Regions from separate parts of the Nocardia bhagyanarayanae genome, predicted to be linked through region 4. Evidence: riboswitches for the same ligand, from Rfam matches in the RefSeq annotation. Region 4 holds a riboswitch; each other region holds the start of a gene.
The links. Region 4 has a riboswitch for S-adenosylmethionine ahead of FB390_RS30190 (amino acid ABC transporter permease). Riboswitches for the same ligand answer to the same signal wherever they lie in the genome.
Positions count from the first base shown of each region.

Region 1 (3,506 bases), on a different contig from region 4:
TCACATCGGCATCGGACTTCATCAACGCGTCGGCGGCGTAGATCCCGGCCGGTCCTGCGCCCACGATCGCGATGCGGAGCGGGCGAGTCGCTGCACTCTGTTCGGTCATCTCTTACGCGCACCCTTATGGTCGAAACGTTCAATGGCGTCCGTCTTAGCTTAGGCTAAGTTGACGGACCGCTTGTTTGCACCCGGCGCCACGAGCTCTGGTGATGCTGGCTCGTGGCTCCCACGGTCCCCAGATCGCTACGACGGTGAACTGCCATATGGCTATGGCAGCAGGTCTCGGTCTCGCGATTCTATCGGTGCTGCCGGTTGTCGCCCGCGCCGGTGCGGTGAACTGGCTGTATGCCCGCCTTCGCGGGCTCGACGCCGGACGGGCCCGCTTCCCACGATAGCGGGGCGGAGCGCGCCGCTGTTCGGCGCGCGGGGGCCGGGCGTCGGATACCCCCGCCGACCAGGGATGATCGATCCATGACCGAGCAGAAGTCCCCCGACGAAGGCGAACCGATCGAGGTCGATCAGACCGACAAGCGCTCCATCGCGCCGTTCCTTGCCGCGGCCGTGCTGGCCGTCATCGTGCTGGTGGCCATCGCGCTCGGCGGCGTGCTCTCCCCCGCTGAGAAAAATGTCACAGAGGCGGAGAAGATCGCGGGCGCCGTCGGCAACTTCGTCGAGGGCGCCAACAACACCGATATGGTGCCGCCACCTGGTACCGGCTGCCCCGATTTCGACCCCGCCAAATCGCCGTTGGCCGGGCAGGAAGGCACCGGTAAGGCAATCGAACTCATAGCCGTCACCGATCAGACGCTCAACGGCGACCGGGCCAAGGCCACGGTGACCACCAAGGTCGACGGCAAGGAGTACACCGCGACCTGGAACCTCACCCGCACGGACGACAAATGGCTCGTCTGCAATGTTTGACACGGTGACCTCGGTGCAGGCAATCTCAGTCCCTAGGTCATGAGAACCAGCGCCAAGCCCCGGCTCAGCTGGTCGGCAACCCTCCTCCGCGGTGGGGTGCTCCGGGTGACGACCTGGCCGCGCACCGAAACAGGTGCGGCAAGTGCGGATTCACAGGAGGTTCGAGATGAGTTACGCCGGTGACATCACCCCGCAGCAGGCGTGGGAGGTGTTGCGCGACAACCCCGCCGCCGTCTTGGTCGACGTGCGCACCGAAGCGGAATGGCGCTTCGTCGGAGTGCCCGACACCAGTTCGATCGAGCGCCCCACCGTGCTGATCGAGTGGGTGGACGGCACCGGCGCGCCCAACCCGCAGTTCGCCGAGCAGCTGAGCAAGGCACTGGAGGGTCGCGACGCGGAGGCGCCCGTCGTCTTCTTGTGTCGCTCCGGCCAGCGCTCCGCGCACGCGGCGACCGTCGCCACCCGGCTCGGCATCGAGCCCTCCTACAACGTGATCGAGGGCTTCGAGGGCTCGCTCGACGCGGCCGGCCATCGCGGCGCCACCGGCTGGCGCGCCACCGGGCTGCCGTGGAGGCAGTCGTGATCACCGGCGGCGCGTTCGACAAGCCGCTGCCAGAGGGCGTCGGACCGGCCACCCTCGGCGTGCGCGGCGGCCTGCGCCGCTCCGGTTTCGAGGAGACCGCCGAGGCGCTGTATCTCACCTCCGGCTTCGTCTACGAGAGCGCGGAGGCGGCCGAAGCGGCGTTCACCGGCGAGGTGGAGCACTTCGTCTACTCCCGTTACGGCAACCCGACGGTCGCCATGTTCGAGGAGCGGATCCGGTTGCTCGACGGCGCGGAGGCGGCGTTCGCGACCGCCAGCGGCATGTCGGCGGTGTTCACGGCACTCGGCGCGCTGCTCGGCGCGGGCGATCGGCTGGTGGCCGCGCGCAGCCTGTTCGGCTCGTGCTTCGTGGTGTGCAACGAGATCCTGCCGCGCTGGGGCGTGGAAACGGTGTTCGTCGACGGTGAAGACCTCGACCAGTGGGAGCAGGCACTCTCGGTGCCGACCACGGCGGTGTTCTTCGAGACCCCGGCCAACCCGATGCAGACGCTCGTCGACGTGCGCCGGGTGACCGAGCTCGCGCACGCCGCAGGCGCGAAAGTGGTGCTGGACAACGTCTTCGCGACTCCGCTGTTGCAGAAGGGCTTCGAGCTCGGCGCCGACGTCATCGTCTACTCGGGCACCAAGCACATCGACGGCCAGGGCCGCGTCCTCGGCGGCGCCATCCTCGGCTCCCAGGAGTACATCGACGGTCCGGTGAAGACGCTCATGCGCCACACCGGCCCCGCGCTGAGCCCGTTCAACGCGTGGACCCTGCTCAAGGGCCTGGAGACGATGCCGCTGCGGGTGCGCCACAGCACCGAGTCCGCGCTGCGGATCGCGCGATACCTGGAGACCAACGAATCGGTCAGCTGGGTGAAATACCCGTTCCTGGAATCGCATCCGCAGTACGACCTGGCCCGCAGCCAGATGTCGGGCGGCGGAACCGTGGTCACCTTCGAGCTGAACGCACCGGCCGACGAAGCCAAGAAGCGCGCCTTCGAGGTGCTGAACCGGTTGCGTGTCGTCGACATCTCCAACAACCTCGGCGACTCCAAGACCCTGATCACCCACCCGGCCACGACGACCCACCGCGCCATGGGCCCGGAGGGTCGCGCCACCATCGGCCTCTCCGACGGGGTTGTCCGCATCTCCGTCGGCCTCGAGGACGTGGAAGATCTGCTCGCCGACCTCGATCACGCCCTTAGCTGAGTCCTCCCGCGCCCCGCACGGCGACGACAACGCTGCGCGGGGCGCGAGAACGGCTACGGCACGAAAACTTCCGCGGTCGCAGGGATGGAGGGGCGGTCGGTTCGCACGGTGAGCTGAACCCGTCCGGGGCCGGTGTCCGCGAGGACGATGGTCGGGCTGAGACGCTGCCCGGCGGGGACGAAGCGGCTGGCGCTGCCGCGCTGGCCGGTGTCCAGGTTGTGCCAGTCGACCACCGCGGTGACGTCGCAGGCGAGCAATTGCGGACCCCACGTGCCGATCGGAGAGAATCCCGGGATGAGGCGCACGACAACCGCGTGTGCCGCACCGGGAGCCTCGGCGTACTCGTAGAGCGGTCCGTCGAAGGCGGTGCCGCCGACCGAGAACATGCCGACGCACACACCGTTGCCGAGTGTGAAGACCGGAGCGAGGTTGAAACTGTTCTGCGCGCACGAGCGAGGCTCGACATTCGACCACCCGAGCTGACAGGGGCCGGGGTCGGCTTGGGCGGGCGCTGCGGCGACGGACAAGCCCGCGCCGAGGAGGGCGGCGGCAGCCAGGTAGTGCATCGTGCGCTTCATGCGTACTCCGTTCATTCGATGGACGGTGATCTACGAGCTGTGTTGCGATACCGGCGCTTTGATCCTGCCGGGGTTGTTCAGCGGCCGACCGACGGCCTCTATCGCGTCAGTCGGTCGAGCGACCAGGTCTGTTACCCACCTGGCTAGGGCATGGGTACCCGATTGTGGTGCGCCTCACCGTAGAACGCCTGCCAGGGCTCGAATTCGACT
Region 1 is NZ_VFPG01000001.1:1,890,920-1,894,425, reverse strand. It holds gene FB390_RS07910 (FAD-dependent oxidoreductase) at 1-109, opposite strand, end outside; gene FB390_RS07905 (Rv0361 family membrane protein) at 475-924, shown strand; SAM riboswitch class IV at 960-1,075, shown strand; gene FB390_RS07900 (rhodanese-like domain-containing protein) at 1,091-1,507, shown strand; gene FB390_RS07895 (O-succinylhomoserine sulfhydrylase) at 1,504-2,718, shown strand; gene FB390_RS34130 (hypothetical protein) at 2,772-3,296, opposite strand.
Region 1: it holds a riboswitch for S-adenosylmethionine, as region 4 does, so the genes downstream of both, FB390_RS07900 (rhodanese-like domain-containing protein) here and FB390_RS30190 (amino acid ABC transporter permease) in region 4, are expected to answer to the same signal.

Region 2 (3,506 bases), on a different contig from region 4:
GGAGCCGGAGGTGAAGATGATCCAGGCGTCGTCTTCGGGAGTCGGGAACCGGTGACCGGAATCGGTGGCTTCGCCGTCCGTCTCCACTTCGGTCGTGAGTGCTGTTGCGGCGGAAGATGTTTCGTCGGCGACGCGGATGCCGTCGGCGGTGACTACGGCGCTGACCCGCGCTTCGCCGAACACCAGCCGGGCCCGCTCGTCGGGATCGTCGGCGTCGACCGGGACGTACGCGGCGCCCGCCCACAGCACGGCCAGGATCGTGATGTAGAGATCGCCACTCCCGGAGGGCATTCGGACGCCGACCCGGTCGCCCGCGCGGACTCCCGCCTCGGCCAGCTCGGCCGCTCGCGCCTCCACCGCGGTGAGCAGCTCGCGATACGTGATCAGGATCTCGCCGTCATCGATGGCGTGCGCGTCCGGATGGGCACGGGCGGTAGCGGTCAGGATGTCGACCAGGGTGCGCGGCGGGGGCGCCGCCGCGCCGCGTAGCAGGGGGTCGGACAACGACTGCCCGGTCGTCGGGCTGGCGCCCACCGCGGTGTCGACCTGCGGCTGGAGCATCACGTCCGGCCCACCTCTCATAGACCTGCCTTGCGTTTCCCGATGGTTGTTTCACATGAGGGTTACCGATTGGCAAACACCACGGTGACCAACTGACCACGGTACCCGCGGTATCGGTGAAATCGCCCGGGCCGCGGTGTGATGTCGATCCGCGAGCCTCGGCAGGCTGATCGGGGGCGTCAGGCGTACTTCCGCATTCGCTCCGGCCGGTTTTCGGCGGCAGCGCCTGTCAGGTCGCCGAGGCCGCGGTGCCGAGGCCCAGCGCGGTGAGTATCCCGGCGCTGGCCTGCTCGAGCCGATCGCGGACCTTCGGGCTGCGCAGGAACGCCACCGCGCGGGCGGCGAGCAGGGCGAGCAGGATCATCTCCACGGCGGCGACGGTGCATTCGATCGCGCCGAGCGCGAGCGTGTTCAGGAAGGTGACCTCGGTCAGGAACTGGGGCAGGACGGCCAGGTAGAACAGGCCGACCTTCGGGTTGAAGAGACACGAGACGACACCCGCCGTGAACGCCGAGCGAACCGATGGCGCTTTCCCGCTGCCGGAATCGAATTCGGCCTCGGCCTGCGCCCGCCGCTTGCGCAGTTCGATGAGCGTGCGAATTCCCAAGTACACCAAGTAGATTCCGCCGACGATCTTCAGCGCGCGATACGCGGTCGCGGATTGCTCCAGCAGCGCCGCGACGCCCGCGGCCACCACTACCGCCCACACCAGGCCGCCGAGCGCCGAGCCCACCGCCGCGGCGATGCCGGGACGGGCGTCCACGATCGAAAAGCGCAGCACCAGAAACGAATCCGGCCCCGGCGTCAAGGAAAGCAGGACGCACAGTCCGACGAAGCTGAGCAGCAGCGAGGGCGTCACCCAACGAGTGCAGCGCAGTTCCCGCGGCGGCGCAACCGACTTTCGGCCGCGAAATCCGGAGGTTGACAGACTCGCGTGCGGTCTGCCAACCTCGGAATAGGTCATGAGTGCCAGCGCTAAGCCCCGGCTAGCTGGTCGGCAACCCTCCTCCGCGGTGGGGTGCTCCGGGTGACGACCGGGCCGCCGCCCGATCGGGCGCGGCAAGCGCGGACTCGAAAACACAATCGATCGTCGAGTCCCTGAGCCGACGGGATTACGTGATGACCGCTGTTGTGGACCAGACCTGTGCCGCCCTCGCCCGCGTGTCGGGTGACGAGCTGCCGGTGCCGCTCGTGCAGGGCGGAACCCGCACCTACGCCAACTTCGACTACGCCGCGAGCGCGCCGGCGCTGGCCCAGGTCACCGACCGGATTCAGCGGCTGCTGCCGTACTACGCCAGCGTGCACCGCGGCGCGGGCTACGCCTCGCGCATCTCCACCGAGTGCTACGAGGCCGCGCGCGGCTCGGTCGCCCGTTTCCTCGACGCCGCCGACGACCAAGTCGTGGTGTTCACCCGCAACACCACCGACTCGCTGAACCTGCTCGCGTCTTGCGTGCCGGGTGACACCGTGGTGCTCGACATCGAGCATCACGCCAATTTCCTGCCGTGGACGCGGCACGGACGCCGCGTGGTGCGCGCCGCCGACACCGTCGCCGAGACCATCCGGTTGCTGGTGGCGGAGCTGTGCAGCAAGCCCGCCGCACTGCTCGCGGTCACGGGGGCGTCGAACGTCACCGGGGAGGTGCTGCCGCTGGAGCGGCTCGCCGACATCGCGCACCAGTGCGGGGCGCGCATCCTGGTCGACGCGGCCCAGCTCGCTCCGCACCGGCGAATCAGCCTGCGGGAGAGCGGGATCGACTACCTCGCCTTCTCGGGCCACAAGCTGTACGCGCCGTTCGGTTCCGGCGTGCTGGTCGGCCGCCGCGACTGGCTGGATCGGGCCGAGCCCTATCTCGCGGGCGGAGGTGCGGTGCGCGCGGTGAGCACCGAGGGCGCCGAGTGGGCGCCCGCGCCGCAGCGGCACGAGGCCGGGTCGCCGAACGTGCTCGGCGCTGCCGCGATCGCCGCCGCCTGTGACGCGCTCGCCGCCATCGATCCGGACGAGTTGGCCGCCCACGAACGCCTGCTCGCCGACCGCCTGCGCGACGGGCTGTGCGCCATCCCGGGCGTCGAGACGCTGCGCATCTGGTCTGACAGTCCCGATTCCGTCGGCATCGTGGCGTTCACCGTCGCGGGCTTCGCGCCCGGCCACGTCGCCGCCTACCTCTCCGCCGAACACGCCATCGGCGTCCGCGACGGTCGCTTCTGCGCCCACCCCCTGCTCGCCCGCCTCGGCCTCGACGCCGCGCTGCGCGCCAGCATCGGCCTCGGCACCACCTCCGCCGACATCGACCGCCTCGTCGACGCCGTCGCCACCCTGGTCCACCGCGGCCCCTCCTGGAACTACGCCCGAACCGACGGCCTCTGGAACCCCACCCCCGAAACCCGCCCCTTCACCGCCACCCAAACCTCCGGCGCCACCCCCTGCCTCATCGCCTGAGTCACCGGGCTTCGCGGCCGGTCGGGGGCGGTGGCGGCGGGATACTATCGGCGAGACCGTTCCCGACTCGGAGGTGGACCGATGAGCATTCTGCCTGCGTGGGCGACCGATCCAGGGGCGCTGCTCATCACCGAGGCAGGCTACGACGCGCTGCCGGAGGACGTGCAGCGGCAGATCGAGGTGGTCGACGGTCACGTCATCTTCTGCCCCAGCGGTAGTTTCCAGCACAACAATGTGGCCAGGCGGCTGGCCAACGCTCTGGAGCAGGCGCGTCCCGCCGAACCGTGCACCGGCGTCGTCACCGATTTCGAGATGCACTACGTCAAGGGCAGGCCGGGCAGTCCCGGGTTCTCCTTCCGCAGGCCCGACGTGGTGCTGCATCGGTGCGTCGAGGAGGACCGCAAGCTCACCACCGCAGACGCACTGCTGGTCGTGGAGGTCGTCTCACCGGGATCGGAGTACACCGACACCGTCGACGAACGAGCGGAATACGCGCACGAGGGCAT
Region 2 is NZ_VFPG01000001.1:992,644-996,149, reverse strand. It holds gene FB390_RS03955 (Pls/PosA family non-ribosomal peptide synthetase) at 1-561, opposite strand, end outside; gene FB390_RS03950 (LysE family translocator) at 791-1,420, opposite strand; SAM riboswitch class IV at 1,520-1,633, shown strand; gene FB390_RS03945 (aminotransferase class V-fold PLP-dependent enzyme) at 1,681-3,000, shown strand; gene FB390_RS03940 (Uma2 family endonuclease) at 3,082-3,506, shown strand, end outside.
Region 2: it holds a riboswitch for S-adenosylmethionine, as region 4 does, so the genes downstream of both, FB390_RS03945 (aminotransferase class V-fold PLP-dependent enzyme) here and FB390_RS30190 (amino acid ABC transporter permease) in region 4, are expected to answer to the same signal.

Region 3 (3,506 bases), on a different contig from region 4:
GTCACCGTGACGGCGCCGGGCACGTCGTAGCCGCCGGTACGCGGCGCGGGCACGTCCTTGATGACGAACGCGAGCGCGCCGACGAACGCGAGAATCGCGATGGGGGTGTTGACCAGCAGGGTCCACCGCCAGGACGCGTATTCGGTGAGCGCGCCGCCCGCGATCAGGCCGATGGCGGCGCCGCCCGCGGAGATGCCCGCGAACACCGCGAAGGCGCGGGCCCGCTCCTTCGCCTCGGTGAACGTCACCGAGACCAGTGCGAGCGCGGCGGGTGCGAGCAGCGCTGCGAAGGCGCCTTGCAAGCCGCGGCCCGCGAAGAGCTGGGCGCCGTTCTGCGCCAGACCCGCGAGCGCCGAAGCGGCCGCGAAGCCGACGAGGCCGACCAGGAAGATCCTGCGGCGGCCGAGGTAGTCGGCAAGGCGGCCGCCGAGCAGCAGCAGGCCGCCGAAGATCAGCGTGTACGCCGTGAGGGCCCACTGCTTGTCGCCCTCGCTGATGCCGAGGTCACGCTGCGCGAACGGCAGCGCGATGGTCACGATGGTCGCGTCGAGGACCACCATCAGCTGGGCCAGGCCGATTACGCCGAGCGCCAGCCAGCGGGCCGAGTCGCGCCGGTCGCCCGGCGCGTGCACCGCTGTCGATATCTCGCTCACCTTGTCTCCTCGTCGTTCGGAAGTGCGCGTGCGGCCAATCCTGTCACTGACAGACATTTGGCGTCAATAGAAAAATGTCGCAATCAGACATTTGCCGGATCATGACAGATGACCGACCGTCTGAGTTACAGTGGGGAGATGCTCGACTCATCGACGTCGGCGGACACGACGCAGGAAGCCGCGGCTACCAGGCAGGACATCCCGCCCGAGCCCGGCGGGCACGCGGACCGCGAGAACACCGCGCCCCTCGGGCTGCGCGAGCGCAAGAAGCAGCAGACGAGATTGCGCATCATGAACGTCGCGCTCGAACTGTGCGACGCCCAAGGCTTCGACGCGACCACGGTCGAGCAGATCGCGAACGCGGCCGACGTCTCGCCGCGCACCGTCAACCGGTATTTCGAAACCAAGGAGGACATCGTCCTCGCGCCCATCCTCGACTTCGGTCAGATGGTTGCCGACAAGTTGCGAGAACAGCCGCCGAACGGCAACCAGCTGCACGCGCTGTGCAACGCCTATCTCCAGGTGATCGACGACGCGGCGTCCGAGAACTCGGCGGTGTCGTTCTGCAGGTTCCAGCAGATGCAACGGGTCGTGCGCGACAGTCCCTCCGTCAACAGCCGCGCGCTGGAGTTCGCCGACAGCAAGTCCGACGCGATCACCGCGGTGCTCGCCGAACGTCTCGGCACCACACAAGGGGCGCTGAGCGTGCGATTGATCGTCTCGACCTGGCAGATGCTGTGTCATCTCGCGATGGACGTGCACGGCGAGCTGATCGTGGACGGCGATCCGGAGACCGCGGTGCGCGCGGCGCGGGCGACGTTGCTCGACGCGTACGCGGAGTTCATGCGGGTCTGTACGGAACCGGTGGCCGAATCGGCGGAGTGAGATCGGCTACGAATTTCGGTCATTGGCCGCCCGCCAGCTACCATGTCCGTCAGGTCATGAGTGCCAGCGCCAAGCCCCGGCTCGCTGGACGGCAACCCTCCAGCAGCGGTGGGGTGCTCCGGGTGATGACCGGGCCCTCGAAGGTCGAGGGCAAGCGCGCTGTCAGGAGGTTCCCGGAAATGTGTTGTCCTGGATAGACCGCATCACCGATCTCGTTAGTCCGGCGAACAACTCTTGTGGAGCATGACATGACCGACCCCGTCGCGGCCGAGTTCGATCCTGCCCGTTGGTCCTTCGAGACCAAGCAGGTGCATGCGGGCCAAGCCCCCGATCCGAGCACCGGCGCCCGCGCCCTGCCGATCTACCAGACCACTTCCTACGCCTTCCGCGACACCGACCACGCGGCGGCGCTGTTCGGGCTGGCCGAGCCGGGCAACATCTACACCCGCATCATGAACCCGACCCAGGACGTGGTCGAGCAGCGCATCGCCGCGCTGGAAGGCGGTGTCGCCGCGCTGCTGCTCGCCTCCGGGCAGGCCGCGGAGACCTACGCGATCCTGAACCTGGCTTCGGCGGGCGACCACATCGTGTCCAGCCCGCACCTGTACGGCGGCACCTACAACCTCTTCCACTACTCGCTGCCCAAGCTCGGCATCGAGGTCTCGTTCGTCGAGGACCCGGACGATCTCGACCAGTGGCGCGCCGCGATCCGGCCCAACACCAAGGCGTTCTTCGGCGAGACCATCGCCAATCCCAGCAGTGCCGTGTTCGACATCCCCGGTATCGCCGAGGTCGCGCACGCCGCGGGGATCCCGCTGATCGTGGACAACACCGTCGCGACCCCTTACCTGATCCAGCCGCTGGCGCACGGCGCCGACATCGTGGTGCACTCGGCCACCAAGTACCTGGGCGGGCACGGCGCGGCCATCGCCGGCGCGATCGTCGACGGCGGAAAGTTCGACTGGACCGTCCGCGACGACAAGGGCGAGCCGCGCTACCCCGGCTTCACCACCCCGGACCCGAGCTACCACGGCGCGGTCTTCGCCGACCTGGGCGCGCCCGCCTACGCGCTGAAGGCCCGTGTGCAGCTGCTCCGCGATCTGGGCGCGGCGGTCTCACCGTTCAACGCCTTCCTCATCGCGCAGGGCATCGAGACGCTGAGCCTGCGCATCGAGCGCCACGTCGCCAACGCGCAGGCGGTCGCCGAGTTCTTGGCCGAGCATCCGGCCGTCGAATCGGTCCACTACGCGGGACTGCCCAGCTCGCCTTGGCACGAGCGGGCCAAGCGACTGGCGCCGAAGGGGACCGGCGCGATCGTCTCGTTCGAGCTGCGCGGCGGCGTCGACGCGGGCAAGAAGTTCGTGGACGCGTTGGTCCTGCACAGCCACGTGGCCAACATCGGGGATGTGCGTTCCCTGGTGATCCATCCGGCATCGACGACGCACTCCCAACTCACGCCCGAGCAACAGCTCGCCTCCGGCGTCACCCCGGGGCTGGTCCGCCTCGCCGTGGGCATCGAGGGAATCGACGACATTCTGGCCGATCTGCGCGCCGGATTCACGGCGGCGACGACGTGACCGTGAGCGCCGATCAGAGCATCGAGTCCGGCGTCGGCCTGCTGCCGCCGCCGGACGGACGGCCGGGCGTCATCGCCATCGGGGACGTGCGGCTGGAAAGCGGCGCGGTGATCCCGAACGTGCACCTCGCCGTGCAGCGGTGGGGCGAACTGTCCCCGGCCCTGGACAATGTGGTGCTCGTCGAGCACGCTCTGACCGGTGACTCGCACGTCGTCGGCACACCCGACGACATCCACGCCCAGCCCGGCTGGTGGGAGGGCATGGTCGGGCCGGGCGCGCCGGTGGACACCGACGAATGGTGTGTGATCGCGACCAACGTGCTCGGCGGCTGTAAGGGCAGCACCGGACCGTCGTCGCTCGCGCCGGACGGCAAGCCGTGGGGCTCGCGTTT
Region 3 is NZ_VFPG01000001.1:229,481-232,986, forward strand. It holds gene FB390_RS00975 (MFS transporter) at 1-653, opposite strand, end outside; gene FB390_RS00980 (TetR/AcrR family transcriptional regulator) at 792-1,538, shown strand; SAM riboswitch class IV at 1,591-1,701, shown strand; gene FB390_RS00985 (bifunctional o-acetylhomoserine/o-acetylserine sulfhydrylase) at 1,787-3,115, shown strand; gene metX (homoserine O-acetyltransferase MetX) at 3,112-3,506, shown strand, end outside.
Region 3: it holds a riboswitch for S-adenosylmethionine, as region 4 does, so the genes downstream of both, FB390_RS00985 (bifunctional o-acetylhomoserine/o-acetylserine sulfhydrylase) here and FB390_RS30190 (amino acid ABC transporter permease) in region 4, are expected to answer to the same signal.

Region 4 (3,506 bases):
CTGCGCCGCGCCGGCCACACCACCCACCTCGTCGCCGCCGGACGACTCGCTCGCACCCGCATGTACCGCGGCGCGGCGGAGATCGACGCCGGGTACACGCGCTGGCTCTGGTCCGCCTACGGCGGCTCACGCACGGCGGCCGCCGCCGTGGGAACCGCCCTGGCACTCGGTTATTGGCTCCCTCCGCTGGCCGCGCTGTTCGGCAGCGGGCCGACCCGCCGCACCGGCGCGCTCGGCTACGCCGCCGCCGTCACCGGCCGCCTGCTGGCCCGCTCCCTCGAATCCGGCGGCCCCCTCCACCGCGCCGACGCGCTCGCGGCACTGGCCCATCCCCTATCGATCGCCGCCTATCAACGCCTGGTCCTCCGCTCACACCGCGCGAAAAGCCGTGGGGCACTTCGCTGGAAGGGCCGCGCGCTGCCCGAGGTCCGCTGAGCAGGGGCACGCAGCGAAACGACACCGGCTCGGTCGGTGGACCGAGCCGGTGTCGTCGATGGCCTGGGTCTTACGGGACCGAGGTGATACCGACCGTCGGCAGGAAGAAGCAGGACTGTTTGCCGTTGTCGACGGTGCCGAAGACCGCGGCGAGGACGGTGCCCTTGCCGGTGTCGACGGGGACCGCGCGGATGCCGCCGACAGGGAGCGCGGCGAAGAAGAAGTCCTGGACGGCGCGTTCGGCGTGCGGGCGCAGGTCGGCGGGGACCTCGGCGGGGATCATGGCGCGGAAGATGTCGGCGAGCGGGCCCATTTTGGTGAGGCCGCTGCGGCCGTTGCTGACATTCAGCCAGGCCACTTGCATACCCGCGGTAGTGCGGCTGTCCGCGTCGAGGCCGTAGGGCACGAAGGTGAACATGGTCTGGCCGGACTTCACGGCCGTCAGATCCAGACCGGGAATGGACACCGTGGTCTTGGGCCACGGTCCCGGCATCGCGCCCGCGACGGCGGGCACGAGACCGAAGGTGCTGCCGTTGCCGCAGAACGCCGCGGCGGTCGGGTACAGGAACGGGTCCATCCCGAATCCGCGCAGCGCCTCCACGGTGGACTGGTAGGCGCCGAGCAGGTCGCCCGGCGCGGCGGCCTGCTGTTTGCCCGCCAGTTCGGTGGCGGCCGGGGGTGCGGCGGGGGCGGGCGCCGCCACGGCGGGGGCGCAGACGCCGAAAGCCAGTGCGACCGAACCGGTCGCGGCGGCGGTGAGAGTGGTGAAGCGGCGCAACAGGGTCACAGCGGTGCTCCTCATCGTCGGCACGGTGAGGACACGGTACTCCGGCAAACCCGCTCAGCAGCCATTTCGGCAATCGGCAAGTTTTCGGCGCGTCGGCTTGCACCCGCATTTCAGAGCGACGACACGAGTGAGCACCCCGCGGCGGGCGGCCGCTCGGCGCGGGAACCGACCGGCCGACCCGCGCAATGATCATCCGTCGCACCGACCGACGCCAGGGCTGCGCTCACCCTGATTCCTAACCTTGTCCGGCACATGCCCTGCTCCGCATGATGATTCGGCTCGACCCTGCTGCGCCCGGAGCGGACCGGGGTCCGCAACACCATCCAGAGCGACCGAGAGACCTGGCTCGCCGACGTCGCAGCAACCCCCCGGACGACCGGGTGCGGGTGCTTCCGCCAGGAACGATGGAGGACCGAATGATCTGCCCACACCGCGGCGCCCGCCGGACCCGACGCCACGCCGAGACCTGCCGCCCAACCCCAGCCAGCTGTCCGCGCTGATCCAGCGCCAGACCGTGCACCCGTCGCTGGCCGGGTGCGGTGACCAGCGCGTCGCGCGGTCGCGTTCGATTCTCCCGAAGGGCCCGAAATGAGTGCGTCCCTCGCATCCGATGCGGCGGCCGCGGATGACGCCGATCCGCCCGGCACAGCCGACAGCCCCGTCGCAGCCGCACACCGACCCGGCGCGATTGCCGACCAACCCGGCTCTGCCGCACGCCGATCCGCCGCGGACGCAGACGAACCCGGCACAGCCGCCGACCAACTTCAGTCGGCGGCACTTCAACCGAACGGAGCCGCGAACACAACCAGCGACCGAACCCCCAGGGTCGCACGCACCTACCACCCGTGGCGCTGGGTGATCAGCGCCGCCGCGTTGATCCTGCTCGCCCAGTTCGCGCACGGCCTGGTCACCAATCCCGGCTGGGACTGGCCGACGTTCGCGAAGTACTTCACCGCGCGATCGGTGCTGACGGCGCTGCGGGTGACGCTGGAACTGACGCTGTGGGGCACCGCGCTCGGCTTCCTCATCGGCACCCTGCTCGCCGTGGCGCGGCTGTCGAACAATCCGGTGCTGCGGGTGATCGCGTGGGTCTACATCTGGGCGTTCCGCTCCATTCCGATGATCGTGCAGCTGCTGTTCTGGTTCAACATCGCCTACCTGTATCGGACTCTCTCGCTGGGGATTCCGTTCGGACCGGCGTTCCTCACCTTCGAGGTCAACGGTGTGATCACCGGATTCACCGCCGCCGTGATCGGTCTCGCGCTGCACCAGGCCGCGTATTCGGCCGAGATCATTCGCGCCGGGCTCGTTTCGGTCGATCCTGGTCAGCTGGAAGCCGCGGCGGCGCTGGGTATACCGCGCTGGCGGCAGTTCCGCACGATCGTCGTGCCGCAGGCGATGCGCTCGATCCTGCCGAACGCGACCAACGAGGTGATCAGCCTGTTCAAAGGCACCTCGATCGTCTCGGTGATGGCGATCGCCGAACTCTTCTACCAGGTGCAGGTGATCTACGGCCGCAACGGCCGGGTGGTGCCGCTGCTCATGGTGGCGACGGTCTGGTACATCCTGCTGACCACGATTCTCACGGTGGCGCAGTACTACATCGAGCGCCACTACGCCAAGGGCGCCCAGCGCACCCCGACACCGACGCCGCTCCAAGAACTGCGGCGCAGGGTCCGCGAGATCGCCGAGCTCGGTTCCGCCGCGCCTCGGGGAGCGACCCGATGACCGCGCTCGAGACGCCCGCCGTGCGAGTCACCGGCGTGCGAAAGTCCTTCGGTCGCACCGAGATCTTGCACGGCATCGATCTGACGGTGCGCGCGGGCGAGGTGGTCGCGGTGATCGGCCCGTCCGGTTCCGGCAAGTCGACGCTACTTCGGGTGCTCAACCACCTCGAGCCGGTCGACGCGGGCACCGTGCACATCGATGGCGAACTGATCGGCTACCGCCTGCGGCGCGACGTCTTGTATCCGCTGCCGGATCGCGTGGTCCGTGAACAGCGTTCTCGCATCGGTTTCGTGTTCCAGCAGTTCAATCTCTTCCCGCATCTGACGGTGCTGGACAACGTCACCCTCGCACCGGTGGCGGCCCAGCGCAGGGACCGCCGCGAGGTCGAGCGCGAGGCGAAGGCGCTGCTCGAGCGCGTCGGCATCGGCGAACTCGCCGACGCCTACCCGCGCAGGCTGTCCGGCGGGCAGCAGCAGCGGGTGGCGATCGCCAGGGCGCTGGCCGTGCGGCCGCGAGTGATCCTCTTCGACGAGCCGACCTCGGCGCTGGATCCGGA
Region 4 is NZ_VFPG01000002.1:753,924-757,429, reverse strand. It holds gene FB390_RS30200 (glycosyltransferase family 2 protein) at 1-435, shown strand, start outside; gene FB390_RS30195 (hypothetical protein) at 506-1,237, opposite strand; SAM riboswitch class I at 1,539-1,633, shown strand; gene FB390_RS30190 (amino acid ABC transporter permease) at 2,078-2,950, shown strand; gene FB390_RS30185 (amino acid ABC transporter ATP-binding protein) at 2,947-3,506, shown strand, end outside.